Regions from separate parts of the Thauera sp. GDN1 genome, predicted to be linked through region 1. Evidence: predicted binding sites of a transcription regulator. Region 1 holds the regulator's gene; each other region holds the start of a gene.

Region 1 (3,456 bases):
TGCCGGCGACCGACGCGAGGTCGAACATTTCCATGTCGGCGTCGGGCAATGAAAAGGCGGGGGCGATGTCTCCGCTCTGCAGCATGTGGTCTCCCTGATGTGGGGCGGATTCTAGCCGAGACCCCCGGCGAACACTACCGCTGCGGGCACGGGTCTGGACTTCGGACGGATCGAGCATGCGAGCCTTTCTCCCTGGCTTGTGTCGGACGATCGGGTGCCGCCAGCCGACACCGTCATGAACCAATAGCCCAGATCGGGCGATGGCTCAAGACGCAGTGCATCATTGGCGCAATGCTTCGTCGTCGGACCATAGTGAGCGACACCCATGACCAGGCCCCTTCACCCCCCGCAGCAGCACGCACACCCCGCCACCATGCGCGCCATGGTGCTCGAGCGCCCCGGCACCCCCCTGCAACTGCGCGAGCTGCCCGTCCCCCGTCCGGCCGCAGGCCAGGTCCTGCTGCGGGTCGAAGCCTGCGGCGTGTGCCGCACCGATCTCCACCTCGTCGACGGCGAGTTGCCCGATCCGGTGCTGCCGATGATTCCCGGACACGAGATCGTCGGTCGGGTGGTCGACGTCGGCCCGGGCGTGAACGGCGTCAGACACGGTCAGCGCATGGGCGTCCCCTGGCTGGGCTGGACCTGCGGCCACTGCGGTTTCTGCGCCAGCCATCGCGAGAACCTGTGCGACAGCGCGCGCTTCACCGGCTACCAGATCCACGGCGGCTATGCGCAATACACGGTGGCCGATGCGCGCTACTGCTTCCCAATGGCCGAGGCGCTGGACGCCGCCGAAGCCGCGCCGCTGCTGTGCGCCGGGCTGATCGGTTACCGCGCGCTGGCGATGGCGGGCGATGCGCGCAGGATCGGACTCTACGGTTTCGGCGCCGCCGCCCACATCATCGCCCAGGTCGCCGCATGGCAGGGACGCGAGGTCCATGCCTTCACCCGCAAGGGGGATGCCGAGAGCCAGGCCTTCGCCCGCCAGCTCGGCGCGTGCTGGGTGGGCGCGGGCGACGAATGCCCGCCCCAAGCGCTTGAAGCGGCGCTGATCTTCGCGCCCGCCGGCGAGCTCGTCCCCGCCGCGCTGCGCGCCACCGCAAAGGGCGGCACGGTGGTATGCGCGGGGATCCACATGAGCGACATCCCGAGCTTTCCGTACAGCATCCTGTGGGGCGAGCGCCGCATCGTCTCGGTCGCCAACCTGACCCGCCGGGACGGCGAGGAATTCCTCGCCCTCGCGCCGAAGGTGCCGGTGCGTACCGAAGTCACCCGCTTCGCCCTCGAGGCGGCCAACGACGCCCTCGAACGCCTGCGCCGCGGCGCACTGCAGGGCGCCGCGGTGCTGCTGCCCTGAGGAGGTCACCAAACCGCTCCTGCCGGGCACGGGTGCTTGCTCTCGACGAATAACTGTTTAAAATTACAGCCATCCCATGGAGGCCGTCATGAGCGCCCGTAGCGAATCCCTTACCGCACGCCAGCAGGAAATCCTCGACTTCATCCGCGCCACCGTCGAATCCGAAGGCCGCCCGCCGACGCGCGCCGAGGTGTGCACCGCGTTCGGCTTCCGCTCGCCGAACGCCGCCGAAACCCATCTGCGCGCGCTCGCCGCCAAGGGCGCGATCCTGCTCGAGGAAGGCCGCGCGCGCGGCATCCGCCTGGCCGAGGCGCTCGGCCTGCCGCTGGTCGGCCGCGTCGCCGCGGGCAGCCCGATCCTCGCCGCCGAACACGTCGAGGCACGCTACCAGCTCGACCCCGCGCTGTTCTCGCCCAGGGCAGACTACCTGCTGCGGGTGCGCGGCATGAGCATGCGCGACGCCGGCATCCTCGACGGCGACCTGATCGCGGTGCATCGCAGCACCGAGGCGCGCAACGGCCAGATCGTGGTCGCCCGCATCGACGACGACGTCACCGTGAAGACCCTGCAGCGCAAGGGCACGGTGGTCGAGCTGCTGCCGGCCAACCCCGATTACGAACCCATCGTCGTCGACACCCGGCGCGCCCCGGTGGTGATCGAGGGCGTGATGGTCGGCCTGATCCGCAAGGACCACTGAGCGCACCGTCGCCCGGGCCACCGGCTCATGCCGCTTCCTCATGGCCACCTCCGCGCTCCGCATCGCCGACGATGTCCGGCATGACACGCCCGACATCGACCCTCGGCACTCTTTCCTGGCCGGCCTGCCCGCCGGCCGCATATGGCAGGCCGACCGTTTCGCGCAGCGTCCGGGCGCAGTGCTGCCGACCGGCTTCAGCGCACTCGACGCGGAACTGCCCGGTGGCGGCTGGCCGGCCGGCGCCCTGATCGAACTGCTGCTCGAACGCCCCGGGGTGGGCGAACTGTCGCTGCTGCTGCCATTGCTCGGGCGCACTCCCCCCGAGCAATGGATCGTCTGGCTGGCACCGCCGCTGCTGCCCTATGCCCCGGCGCTGGCCCGCGCCGGCGTGCCGCTGGCCCGCCTGCTCATCGTGCGTCCCGAGCATCCGCACGCCCTGCTGTGGGCCGCGCGCCAGGCTGCCGTCTCGGGCAGCTGTTCGGCCGTCCTGGCCTGGATGCCGCGGATCGACAACACCGGCCTGCGCCGCCTGCAGCTTGCGGCCGAGGAGAGCGCCACGCCGCTCTTCCTGTTCCGCCCCGACGCGGTCGCGGGCCAGCCCTCGCCCGCGCCATTGCGCCTGATGCTCAGCGCGCGCAGCGCACAGCTCGAGGTGCGCATCCTGAAGCGGCGCGGCCCGCCGGCAGCACGCCCCCTGCTGCTCGACGTGCGCGCAGGGGAACAGACGCTGTCCGAAGCCGGGAATCCGCAGGGCGTCGTCGGCATGCTTGGCGTTGTCGGCGACCGGACACGCTGACGCCACATTGCCGCCATGCTCTGGCTCGCCATCCATCTCCCGGTCCTGGCGCTGCAGGTCTTCACCCGCGGCGCGCAGGCCCCTGCGCCACTTGCGATCATCGCCCCGCCGCCACGGGCGACGGTCCTCGCGGCAACCCCCGATGCCGAGGCGGCCGGCGTCCATTGCGGGCAACGCGGCGCCAGCGCGCTCGCCCTGCTGCCCGAGTTGCAACTGAGGACGCGCGACCCGGATCGTGAGGCCGAAGCCCTCGCCGAAATCGCCATCTGGGCGGGGCGCTTCAGCCCGCGCATCAGCCTGTCTCCCCCCGATGCGGTGCTGCTGGAGATTTCCTCCTGCCTGCGCCTGTTCGGCGGCGCCGAGCGGATCGAACGGGCGGTGCGGGACGGTCTGGATGAACTGGGCTTCGCAGCCCGCACCGCCTGCGCGCCCACCCCGCTGGCGGCACGCTGGTTCGCCCGCGCCGGGCTGGGCATGGATGCCGGAAGCGAGGCGCATGAAGAGTCCGGCGACACGCCGCCCGCCCGCTGGCAGCCGACCGCGCCTTCCGCTGCCCCCGGCGCCCTTCCACAACGTGACTGGCAGACGATGATCGACCACCTGCCG
Region 2 (3,456 bases), 1.0 Mb from region 1:
TCGATGCGCTGACCGAGATCGAGCGTCGCCTGAGCCCACCGGCGCTGCAGCCGGATCCCGGCAGTGCGGAATGAGGCCGCGATGACCCGCCCCGCCTCCGCTGCCTGCACGCGCGCGCACCTGCTGCTGATCGACGACGACCGCGACCTGCTGCGCCTGCTGTCGATGCGCCTGCAGGCCAGCGGTTACCGCGTGTCGACCGCGGAGTGCGCCCAGGCCGCACGTACCCGGCTCGGCGTCGAGCGCTTCGATCTGGTACTCAGCGACGTGCGCCTGCCCGATGGCGACGGTCTGGCGCTGTTCGAGGACATCCGCCACCAGCATCCGGCGCTGCCGGTGATCCTGCTCACCGCCCACGGCACCATCCCGGACGCGGTCGAGGCCACCTCGCGCGGCGTCGCCGGCTATCTGACCAAGCCCTTCGACGGCCACAGCCTGACCCAGCGCATCGAGCAGATCCTGCAGCTGGGCACGGCGGACGCGGCGCCGCCGGCCGCCGGCGACCCTGCCTGGCGCGCCGGCATCATCAGCCGCAGCACGCTGATGCACGCCGTGCTCGACGAGGCGCGCCTGGTCGCGGCGTCGGACGCGAGCGTGCTGATCCGCGGCGACAGCGGCACCGGCAAGGAGCTGCTGGCGCGCGCGATCCACCTCGCCAGCCCGCGTGCCGCCGCCCCCTTCGTCGCCATCAACTGCGGCGCCATCCCCGAGCCGCTGCTCGAATCCGAGCTCTTCGGCCACGTGCGCGGCGCCTTCACCGGCGCCACCAGCGCCCACACCGGCCTGATCCAGGCCGCACACGGCGGCACCCTGTTCCTCGACGAGATCGGCGACATGCCGCCGGCGCTGCAGGTCAAGCTGCTGCGCGTGCTGCAGGAGCGCGCGGTGCGCCCGGTCGGCGCCACGCATGCGGAAGCGGTCGACCTGCGCCTCCTGTCCGCCACCCATCGCGACCTCGATGCCGCGCTCGCCGCCGGCCAGTTCCGCGAGGACCTCTACTACCGCATCAACGTCGTCAGCCTCGAACTGCCGACCCTGGGCGAACGCCGCGAGGACATCCCGCTGCTGGCCGAGCACTTCCTGCGCGAGCTGGCACGCAAGTACGGCAAGCGCCTGTCCGGCTTCGCGCCCGACGCGCTGGAGGCGCTCGCCACCGCGGCCTGGCCGGGCAACGTGCGCCAGCTGCAGAACGTGGTCGAACAGGTGTGCGCGCTCGCGACCACCCCGCTGATCCCGCGGGCGCTGGTCGCACGTGCGCTGCGCGTGAAGCCGATCGAGGCCCTGGGGTATGCGGAGGCAAAGCGGCGCTTCGAACGAAACTACCTGATACAGCTATTGAAACTTACTGCGGGTAATGTCTCCGACGCTGCACGACTGGCAGAACGCAATCGCACCGAGTTCTACCGCCTGCTGCGCCGGCACGGCCTGACGCCCGAGCATTTCCGTGGCGACGGGCCCGATGTCGAACAATGACGAATCCCGAAGGAGCCAGACATGATCAAGCGCCAGACCATCGCCGCCATCCTCGCCACCACCGCGGTGGCCTATTCGATCGCCACCCCGGCCCAGGCCGCCCGCCTCGTCGACGGGCCCCGCCTCGACATCGCTGCCTGCAGCAGCGACAATCCGGCCACCGCCACCCCGGACCAGCGCAAGGACAAGCCGGCGCAGACCTGAACACGCTTGACGGCCCCGGTCACGAGGCGGAAACTTCGCCTCGTGACTGTATATAAAAACAGCTATTCAATTCTTCCTGGCAGCGCCGAACGGTACCCGGCGTTCGACTTGCCGCGCGGCCGCGGCAGTGCGTCGCGCCCCGGCGCGCGCTACCTCGATCACCGTCGCGAAGCCTTCGACGACGGCTGGCAGACTGAAGGCGACGACGCCGGACAACCGCTGCGCACCCAGCTCTTCATCGACAACGCGCGCAGCGTCATCAGCTACAACAGCTCGCCCGACGTCCCCTTCGACCGCTCGATCAACCCCTACCGCGGCTGCGAGCACGGCTGCATCTACTGCTTCGCGCGCCCCAGCCACGCCTATCTGGATCTTTCCCCAGGGCTGGATTTCGAGACCAGGCTGTTCTGGAAGCCCGACGCCGCCGTCCTGCTGCGCAAGGAACTCGCTGCGCCCGGCTACCGCTGCGCACCGATCGCCCTCGGCATGAACACCGATGCCTGGCAACCGGTCGAGCGCCATACCGGCCTCACCCGCCAGCTCCTCGAGGTGCTGCTCGAGACCCGCCACCCGGTGAGCCTGATCACCAAGTCGGCGCTGATCGAGCGCGACCTCGACCTGCTCGCCGAGCTGGCACGCGAGGATCTGGTCGAGGTGACGATCTCGGTGACGACGCTGGATGACGCCCTCGCCCGCCGTCTGGAACCGCGCGCCGCCCGCCCGGCACGGCGACTGGAGACCCTGCGCCGCGTGCACGAGGCGGGCGTGCCGGTGGGCGTGCTGTTCGCGCCGCTGATCCCGGCGCTCAACGATCACGAGATGGAGGCGGTGGTGGAGGCCGCACACGCGGCCGGCGCGCGCAGCGCCGGCTATGTGCTGCTGCGCCTGCCGCAGGAGCTCGCCGGGCTGTTCGAGGAGTGGCTGGCGACCCATTTCCCGGCGCGCGCCGCGCGCGTCATGAGCCGCATCGCCGAGCTGCGCGGCGGCAAGGCCAACGACCCGCGCTTCGGCCACCGCATGCGCGGCGAGGGCGTCATCGCCCAGCTCTACAGCCAGCGCATGCGCCGGCTGCAGGCCAGGCTGGGGATGGGGCGGATGCGGCGCGGGCTCGACACCACGCTGTTCCGCCCGCCACGCCCGGACGGGCCGCAGCTCGCGCTGTTCTGAGCGCGCTGCGGCCAGGCGAGCGCTGGCGGCTTGCGCCGCGCCCGTGCACCCAGCCGGGGATGCGGCGCCTGCCCGTCAGGCGGTGCCGCCCACCGTGAGCCCGTCGATGCGCAGCGTCGGCTGGCCGACGCCCACCGGCACGCTCTGGCCGTCCTTGCCACAGGTGCCGACGCCGGGATCGAGGCGCATGTCGTTGCCGATCATCTTCACCTTGGTCAGCGCGTCCGGACCGTTGCCGATCAGGGTCGCGCCCTTGACCGGGCGGGTGACCTTGCCGTCTTCGATCAGGTAGGCCTCGGCGGTGGAGAACACGAACTTGCCGGAGGTGATGTCCACCTGACCGCCGCCGAAGTTCGCCGCGTACAAACCCTTCTTCACCGACTTGATGATCTCCTCCGGGTCCTTGTCGCCATTGAGCATGTAGGTATTGGTCATGCGCGGCAGCGGCAGGTGGGCGAAGGATTCGCGGCGGCCGTTGCCGGTCAGCGGCATGCCCATCAGGCGCGCGTTCATCATGTCCTGCATGTAGCCGGTGAGGACGCCGTCCTCGATCAGCACGGTGCGCTCGGTCGGGTTGCCCTCGTCGTCGATGGAGAGCGAGCCGCGGCGGTC
Region 3 (3,456 bases), 1.7 Mb from region 1:
ATCCGCGGCGCCGCGGTCAAGACTTCCGGCGTCGCGGACATATCGGCCATGCGGCCATGGACTTAACTTAGCACTGCGCGCACGCCCCGGCCGATCTTCGCTGGCCGGGGGTAGAAGGCGCGTCATCCCCACCCCGGCAAGGAGAACGAAGATGAGCTTCCACGACGACCACGGCCTGGCCTGCACCGGTGCCGACGCCGACAGCGCCGCCCACTACCGGCGCGCCCTGCACCAGTTCCGCTGCTACATCGAGGATCCGGTGGCGAGCGTCGATGCCGCACTCGCGCTGCGCCCCGACTTCGTCATGGCCCATGCGCTGAAGGCCTGGCTGCACCTGCTCGGCACCGAGCCGGCCGCCATCCCGGTGGCGCGCGCCTGCCTCGCCGCCGCCGCCCGGCTGCCGGCGAACGCGCGCGAGCGCGGCCACCTGCAGGCGGTCGGCGCGCTGGTGGCGGGCCGCTTCCGCCAGGCCGCACGCGTGCTGGAGGAGGTCGCGATCGACCATCCGCGCGACGCCCTCGCGCTGCAGGCCGGGCATCTGCTCGACTTCTACGTCGGCAACGCGCGCATGCTGCGCGACCGCATCGCCCGCGCACTGCCGTCGTGGTCGCGCGGCATGCCGGGCTACCACGCCCTGCTCGGCATGCACGCCTTCGGCCTCGAGGAGTGCGGCGACTACGCCCGCGCCGAGGCGCAGGGCCGTGCCGGGGTCGAGCTCGAGCCGCGTGACGGCTGGGCCCAGCACGCGGTGGCGCACGTGATGGAGATGCAGGGCCGCGAGCATGACGGCATCGACTGGATGCGCGCCGACCCCGCGGCGTGGTCCACCGACAGCTTCTTCCGCGTGCACAACTGGTGGCATCTCGCCCTCTACCACTTCGAGCTGGGCGAGATCGACGAGGTGCTGGCGCTCTACGACGGGCCGATCCGCGGCGAGCGCTCGACCGTGATCCTGGACATGATCGACGCCTCGGCGATGCTGTGGCGCCTGCACCTGCGCGGGATCGATGTCGGCACGCGCTGGCAGCAGCTCGCCGAGGACTGGGCGCCGCTCGCGGCCGCCGGCAACTACGCCTTCAACGACGTGCATGCGACCCTGGCCTTCGTCGGCGCGGGGCGTTTCGACCTGGTCGACACGGTGCTGGAGGCGCAGCGCGCGGCGATGGCGGGCGAGGGCGACAACGCCGCCTTCACGCGCGAGGTGGGCCAGCCGCTGACGCGGGCGATGCGCGCCTTCGGCGAAGGCCGCTACGCCGAGACCGTGCGCCTGATCCGCGAGGTGCGCGAGATCGCCCACCGCTTCGGCGGCAGCCACGCGCAGCGCAGCCTGCTCGACCTGACGCTGATCGAGGCCGCGCTGCGTGACGGCCAGCAGGCGCTCGCCCTAGCGCTGTGCAACGAGCGCGTCGACGCCCGGCCGCACAGTCCGCTCACCCGGCTGCTGCTGCAGCGCGCCGCGCCGCTGCGGGCGGCCGCCTGAGCCGGGCGCGTCAGCCCGGACTTCGGCGCCGGCCTGCGAGGTCGGGCCAGGGGGCCGACGCCTGCTCTATCGTCGGCGGCATCGGCTGAATATAATTACAGCCATGCCGCCTTCGTCTTCTCCTGCTGCCGCACCCTCTGCGGCAGTCTCCGACCGTCTCGCTCCCGACCCGCTCGCCCGCCTCAATCCGGCGCAGCGCGCGGCGGTCGAGCACGGGATCACGGCGGGGGCGGCGACCGCCCCGCAGCCGGCGCCGCCGCTGCTGGTCATCGCCGGCGCCGGCTCGGGCAAGACCAACACCCTGGCCCACCGCGTGGCCCACCTGATCGCCCACGGCGCCGATCCCGGGCGCATCCTGCTGCTGACCTTCTCCCGGCGTGCGGCGGACGAGATGGGGCGGCGGGTGAGGCGCATCCTGGCGCAGGCGGCCGCCAGCCGGCCGGGGCTGGCGCAGGCCGAGCTGCACTGGTCGGGCACCTTCCATGCCATCGGCGCGCGCCTGCTGCGCGACTACGCGGGGCGGATCGGGCTCGACCCCGGGTTCACGATCCACGACCGCGAGGACTCGGCCGACCTGATGAACCTGGTGCGCCACGAGCTCGGCCTGTCGGCGACCAAGCAGCGCTTTCCGCAGAAGGGCACCTGCCTGGCGATCTACTCGGCGGCGGTCAATACCCAGGCCCCGCTCGCCGAACTGCTGCAGGCGAGTTTCCCGTGGTGCGCGGAGTGGGCGGACGCGCTCAAGCGCCTGTTCCGCGCCTACGTCGAGGCCAAGCAGGCGCAGCAGGTGCTCGACTACGACGACCTGCTGCTGTACTGGGCGCAGATGGTGGCCGAGCCGGAACTCGGCGCCGAGATCGGCGGCCTGTTCGATCACGTGCTGGTCGACGAGTACCAGGACACCAACGCGCTGCAGGCGGCCATCCTGCTGGCGATGAAGCCCGACGGCCGCGGCCTGACCGTGGTCGGCGACGACGCGCAGTCGATCTACGCCTTTCGCGGCGCGACGGTGCGCAACATCCTCGACTTTCCTGCCGCCTTCGAACCGCCCGCGCGGGTGGTGACCCTGGAGCAGAACTACCGCTCGACCAGGCCCATCCTGGACGCGGCCAACGCGGTGATCGCGCTCGCCGCCGAGCGCTTCACCAAGAACCTGTGGTCCGAGCGCGAATCCGCCCAGCGCCCGCGCATCGTTTCGGTCAAGGACGACGCCGACCAGGCCGCTTTCGTCGTCGATACCGTGCTGGCGCGGCGCGAGGAGGGGCTCAAGCTCAAGCAGCAGGCGGTGCTGTTCCGCGCCTCGGCGCACAGCGCCAGGCTGGAGATCGAGCTCACCCGGCGCAACATCCCGTTCGTGAAATTCGGCGGGCTCCGCTTCCTCGAGGCCGCCCACGTCAAGGACGTGCTCGCGCTGCTGCGCTGGGCGGAGAATCCGCGCGACCGCATCTCCGGCTTCCGCGCCATCCAGCTGCTCGCCGGCATCGGCCCGAAGACCGCCGGCCGCGTGCTCGACAACGTCTGCGCCGCGCCCGCGGGCTGCATGCTGCTGGATGAGCAACCGGTGCCGGAGGCGGCGCGCGCGGGCTGGCGCGAGTTCGCCGCGCTGATCGATGGCCTGGCCGAACGCCCCGCCTGGCCGGCGGATTTCGAGCTCGCCTGCCGCTGGTACGAGGCGCAGATGCCGCGCCTGTACGACGACTTCGCGGTGCGCGTGATCGACGTCCAGCAGCTCGCGCGCATCGCCGCGTCCTCGCCCAGCCGCCAGCGCTTCCTCACCGAGCTCACCCTCGACCCGCCCAGCGCCACGAGCGGCGAGGCCGGCATGCCGCTGCTCGACGAGGACTACCTGATCCTGTCGACCATCCACTCCGCCAAGGGCCAGGAATGGAACGCGGTGAGCGTGCTCAACGTGGTCGATGGCTGCATCCCGTCCGACGTCGCCACCCGCAACAGCGCCGAGATCGAGGAAGAGCGCC
Region 4 (3,456 bases), 1.4 Mb from region 1:
CCCCGGCGCGCGCTCGGGCTACGATCATTTCGGCTGAGCCACACCGGCCTCTCCATCCACGACAAGACACCCGCCCATGCGCCCCACCGCCCGCCTGATGATGAGTCACCCCGCCCATTTCATCTCCCTGGGCTTCGGTTCCGGCCTGTCGCCGTGGGCGCCGGGCACCATGGGCACGCTGCTGGCCTGGGCGCTGTATCCGCTGATCCGCACCCCGCTGTCCGAGTTCGTCTTCCTCGCCCTGCTCGCCAGCCTGTTCGTCGCCGGCGTGCTGGCGGCCGACCGCACCGGGCGGGCGCTGGGCGTGCCCGACCATGGCGGCATCGTCTGGGACGAGATGGTGGCGACCTGGCTGGTGCTGCTGTTCACGCCGACCACGCTGCTGTGGCAGGCGGTGGCGGTGGCGCTGTTCCGCTTCTTCGACATCGTCAAGCCGCCGCCGGTGCGCTGGGCCGACCGCAGCTTCAAGGGCGGCTTCGGGGTGATGTTCGACGACCTGGTCGCCGCCGGCTACACCCTGCTGGCGCTCGCCATCCTGGTCGCCCTGTTCGGCAGCTGAGGCCATGATGGACTCGGAACTCGAAACCCTCGCCCGCCGCGTCGGCGAGGCCCTGGCGGCGCGCGGCTGGCAGCTGGCGAGCGCGGAGTCCTGCACCGGCGGCTGGATCGCCGAGGCGGTCACCGCGATCGGCGGCAGCTCGGCGTGGTTCGACCGCGGCTTCGTCACCTACTCCAACGCAGCCAAGATGGACATGCTCGGCGTGTCCGCGCACACGCTGGCCACGCACGGCGCGGTCAGCGAGGCCACCGTGGGCGAGATGGCCGAGGGCGCGCTCGCACGCAGCCTCGCCGACGTGGCGGTCGCGGTGTCCGGCGTCGCCGGGCCGAGCGGGGGCTCCCCCGCCAAGCCCGTCGGCATGGTGTGCATCGGCTGGGCCGCGAAGACGGCACCCACCCGCTGCCTGACCGTGCATTTCGCCGGCGACCGCGCGGCGGTCCGCCGCCAGACCGTGGTCCGCGCGCTCGACGGCATCCTGCAGCTGGCAGCGCGGGAACCCTGAGCGCACAGGGCCACTTGCGCCGCAACTATTCCTTTGGCATTAATACGGCACGCCGGCGTCCGCGCATCACGGCGCGGGACGAAAAGTCATTGTCTGTAAATCCATACAGGCATTAAACTGGCGCCATGCACGAGGCGGGCCGCACGCCTGCAATCTTTGTGCCATAATCAGCTCAACCTACAGGACCCACTCCCATGGACGACAACAAGGCCAAAGCCCTCGCCGCCGCGCTCTCCCAGATCGAGAAGCAGTTCGGCAAGGGATCGATCATGCGCATGGGCGACGGCAACGTCGAACGTGACATCCAGACCGTCTCCACCGGCTCGCTCGGACTCGACATCGCGCTCGGCCTCGGCGGCCTGCCGCGCGGCCGGGTGGTCGAGATCTACGGCCCGGAATCGTCCGGCAAGACCACGCTGACGCTGCAGGTCATCGCCGAGATGCAGAAGCTCGGCGGCACCGCGGCCTTCATCGATGCCGAGCACGCGCTCGACGTCGGCTATGCCGAAAAGCTTGGCGTCAACATCGAGGACCTGCTGATCTCGCAGCCCGATACCGGCGAACAGGCGCTCGAGATCGCCGACATGCTGGTGCGTTCGGGCGGCGTGGACATCGTCGTCATCGACTCGGTCGCCGCGCTGACGCCCAAGGCCGAGATCGAGGGCGAGATGGGCGACCAGCTCCCCGGCCTGCAGGCGCGCCTGATGTCGCAGGCGCTGCGCAAGCTCACCGCCAACATCAAGCGCACCAACACCCTCGTCATCTTCATCAACCAGATCCGCATGAAGATCGGCGTGATGTTCGGCAGCCCCGAGACCACCACCGGCGGCAACGCGCTCAAGTTCTACGCCTCGGTGCGCATGGACATCCGCCGCACCGGCACGATCAAGAAGGGCGACGAGGTGGTCGGCTCCGAGACCCGCGTCAAGGTGGTCAAGAACAAGGTCTCGCCGCCGTTCAAGGAGGCGCACTTCGACATCCTGTACGGCGAGGGCATCTCGCGCGAGGGCGAGATCATCGACCTCGGCGTCGAGCACAAGATCGTCGACAAGTCGGGCGCCTGGTACGCCTACCAGGGCGACAAGATCGGCCAGGGCAAGGACAACTCGCGCGAGTTCCTGCGCAACAACCCGGCGCTGGCGCGCGAGATCGAGAACAAGGTGCGCGTCGCCGTCGGCCTGCCCGAACTGGCGGCTGCGGCGCCGACCACCCCGGCATCCGCCGAGGCCTGAGCGCCGGACGTCGAGCATGGGCGAACCGAGCCTGCGTGAACGCGCCCTTCGCCATCTCGCCCGGCGCGACCATTCGCGCGCCGAGCTGGCGAAGAAGCTCGCCGCCCATGGCGACGCCGAGGAGATCGAGGCGGTCATCGAACGCATGGGCGAGCTCGGCCTGCAGTCCGACAGCCGCTACGCCGAGGCCTTCGTGCGCGGCAAGGCGGCGCGCTTCGGCAGCGGCCGCCTACGCAGCGAACTCGCCCGCCGCGGCATCGACCGTGACCTGATCGACGAGGCTCTCGCCACCGAGTGCGTAGAATCGGAAGCGGAGCGCGCCCGTGCCGTGCTGCGCGGCCGTTTTTCCACGCCGCCGGCCGATGCCCGCGAATGGGCGCGCCAGGCGCGCTTCCTGCAAACCCGCGGCTTCGCGCCCGACCTGATCCGCAAGCTGCTGAAAGAGCCCTACGATGAGTCTGCTTAAGGTCGCCGGCCTCCAAAAACGCTACAAGGCGCGCACCGTGGTGCACGACGTCGGCTTCGAGGTGGGCTCGGGCGAGGTCGTCGGCCTGCTCGGCCCCAATGGCGCCGGCAAGACCACCTGCTTCTACATGATCGTCGGCCTGGTGCGTGCCGACGGCGGCCAGATCGGCCTCGACGGCAAGGACCTGACCCACCTGCCGATCCACGCCCGCGCGCGCCTGGGCCTGTCCTACCTGCCGCAGGAAATGAGCGTGTTCCGCAAGCTCACCGTGGCCGAGAACATCCAGGCCGTGCTCGAGCTGCAGGGCCTCGACAAGCGCCAGGTCGGCGAGCGCCTGGACGAGCTGCTGCACGAGCTCGGCATCCACCACCTGCGCAACAACACCGCCATCTCGCTGTCGGGCGGCGAGCGCCGGCGCTGCGAGATCGCCCGCGCGCTGGCCACCGATCCGCGCCTGATCCTGCTCGACGAACCCTTCGCCGGTGTCGACCCGATCGCGGTGATCGACATCCAGAAGATCATCCGCTTCCTGAAGGAACGCGGCATCGGCGTGCTGATCACCGACCACAACGTGCGCGAGACGCTCGGCATCTGCGACCGCGCCTACATCATCAGCGAGGGCCGCGTGCTGGCCAGCGGCCAGCCCGGCGAGATCATCGAGAACGAGCGCGTGCGCCAGGTCTATCTCGGCGAACAC

Evidence for each region. The regulator LexA, encoded in region 1, represses DNA repair genes until DNA is damaged. The targets are predictions, from matches to a motif close to ACTGTATNTANATACAGT.
Region 2: a site for LexA is predicted at 1,723-1,740, ahead of CKCBHOJB_RS14625 (PA0069 family radical SAM protein). Genes of this name have one in related genera too.
Region 3: a site for LexA is predicted at 1,565-1,582, ahead of CKCBHOJB_RS01940 (ATP-dependent helicase). Genes of this name have one in related genera too.
Region 4: a site for LexA is predicted at 1,154-1,171, ahead of recA (recombinase RecA). Genes of this name have one in related genera too.

Annotation. Positions count from the first base shown of each region.
Region 1 covers NZ_CP097870.1:2,167,140-2,170,595, reverse strand. The annotation lists gene CKCBHOJB_RS09970 (peroxiredoxin) at 1-85, opposite strand, end outside; gene CKCBHOJB_RS09965 (zinc-dependent alcohol dehydrogenase family protein) at 326-1,357, shown strand; gene lexA (transcriptional repressor LexA) at 1,446-2,054, shown strand; gene imuA (translesion DNA synthesis-associated protein ImuA) at 2,095-2,850, shown strand; gene CKCBHOJB_RS09950 (DNA polymerase Y family protein) at 2,866-3,456, shown strand, end outside.
Region 2 covers NZ_CP097870.1:3,170,907-3,174,362, forward strand. The annotation lists gene CKCBHOJB_RS14610 (hypothetical protein) at 1-74, shown strand, start outside; gene CKCBHOJB_RS14615 (sigma 54-interacting transcriptional regulator) at 82-1,473, shown strand; gene CKCBHOJB_RS14620 (hypothetical protein) at 1,495-1,677, shown strand; gene CKCBHOJB_RS14625 (PA0069 family radical SAM protein) at 1,786-2,844, shown strand; gene tldD (metalloprotease TldD) at 2,920-3,456, opposite strand, start outside.
Region 3 covers NZ_CP097870.1:434,919-438,374, forward strand. The annotation lists gene CKCBHOJB_RS01935 (tetratricopeptide repeat protein) at 152-1,480, shown strand; gene CKCBHOJB_RS01940 (ATP-dependent helicase) at 1,584-3,456, shown strand, end outside.
Region 4 covers NZ_CP097870.1:3,521,669-3,525,124, forward strand. The annotation lists gene thiL (thiamine-phosphate kinase) at 1-37, shown strand, start outside; gene CKCBHOJB_RS16170 (phosphatidylglycerophosphatase A) at 77-559, shown strand; gene CKCBHOJB_RS16175 (nicotinamide-nucleotide amidohydrolase family protein) at 564-1,061, shown strand; gene recA (recombinase RecA) at 1,256-2,293, shown strand; gene recX (recombination regulator RecX) at 2,310-2,759, shown strand; gene lptB (LPS export ABC transporter ATP-binding protein) at 2,746-3,456, shown strand, end outside.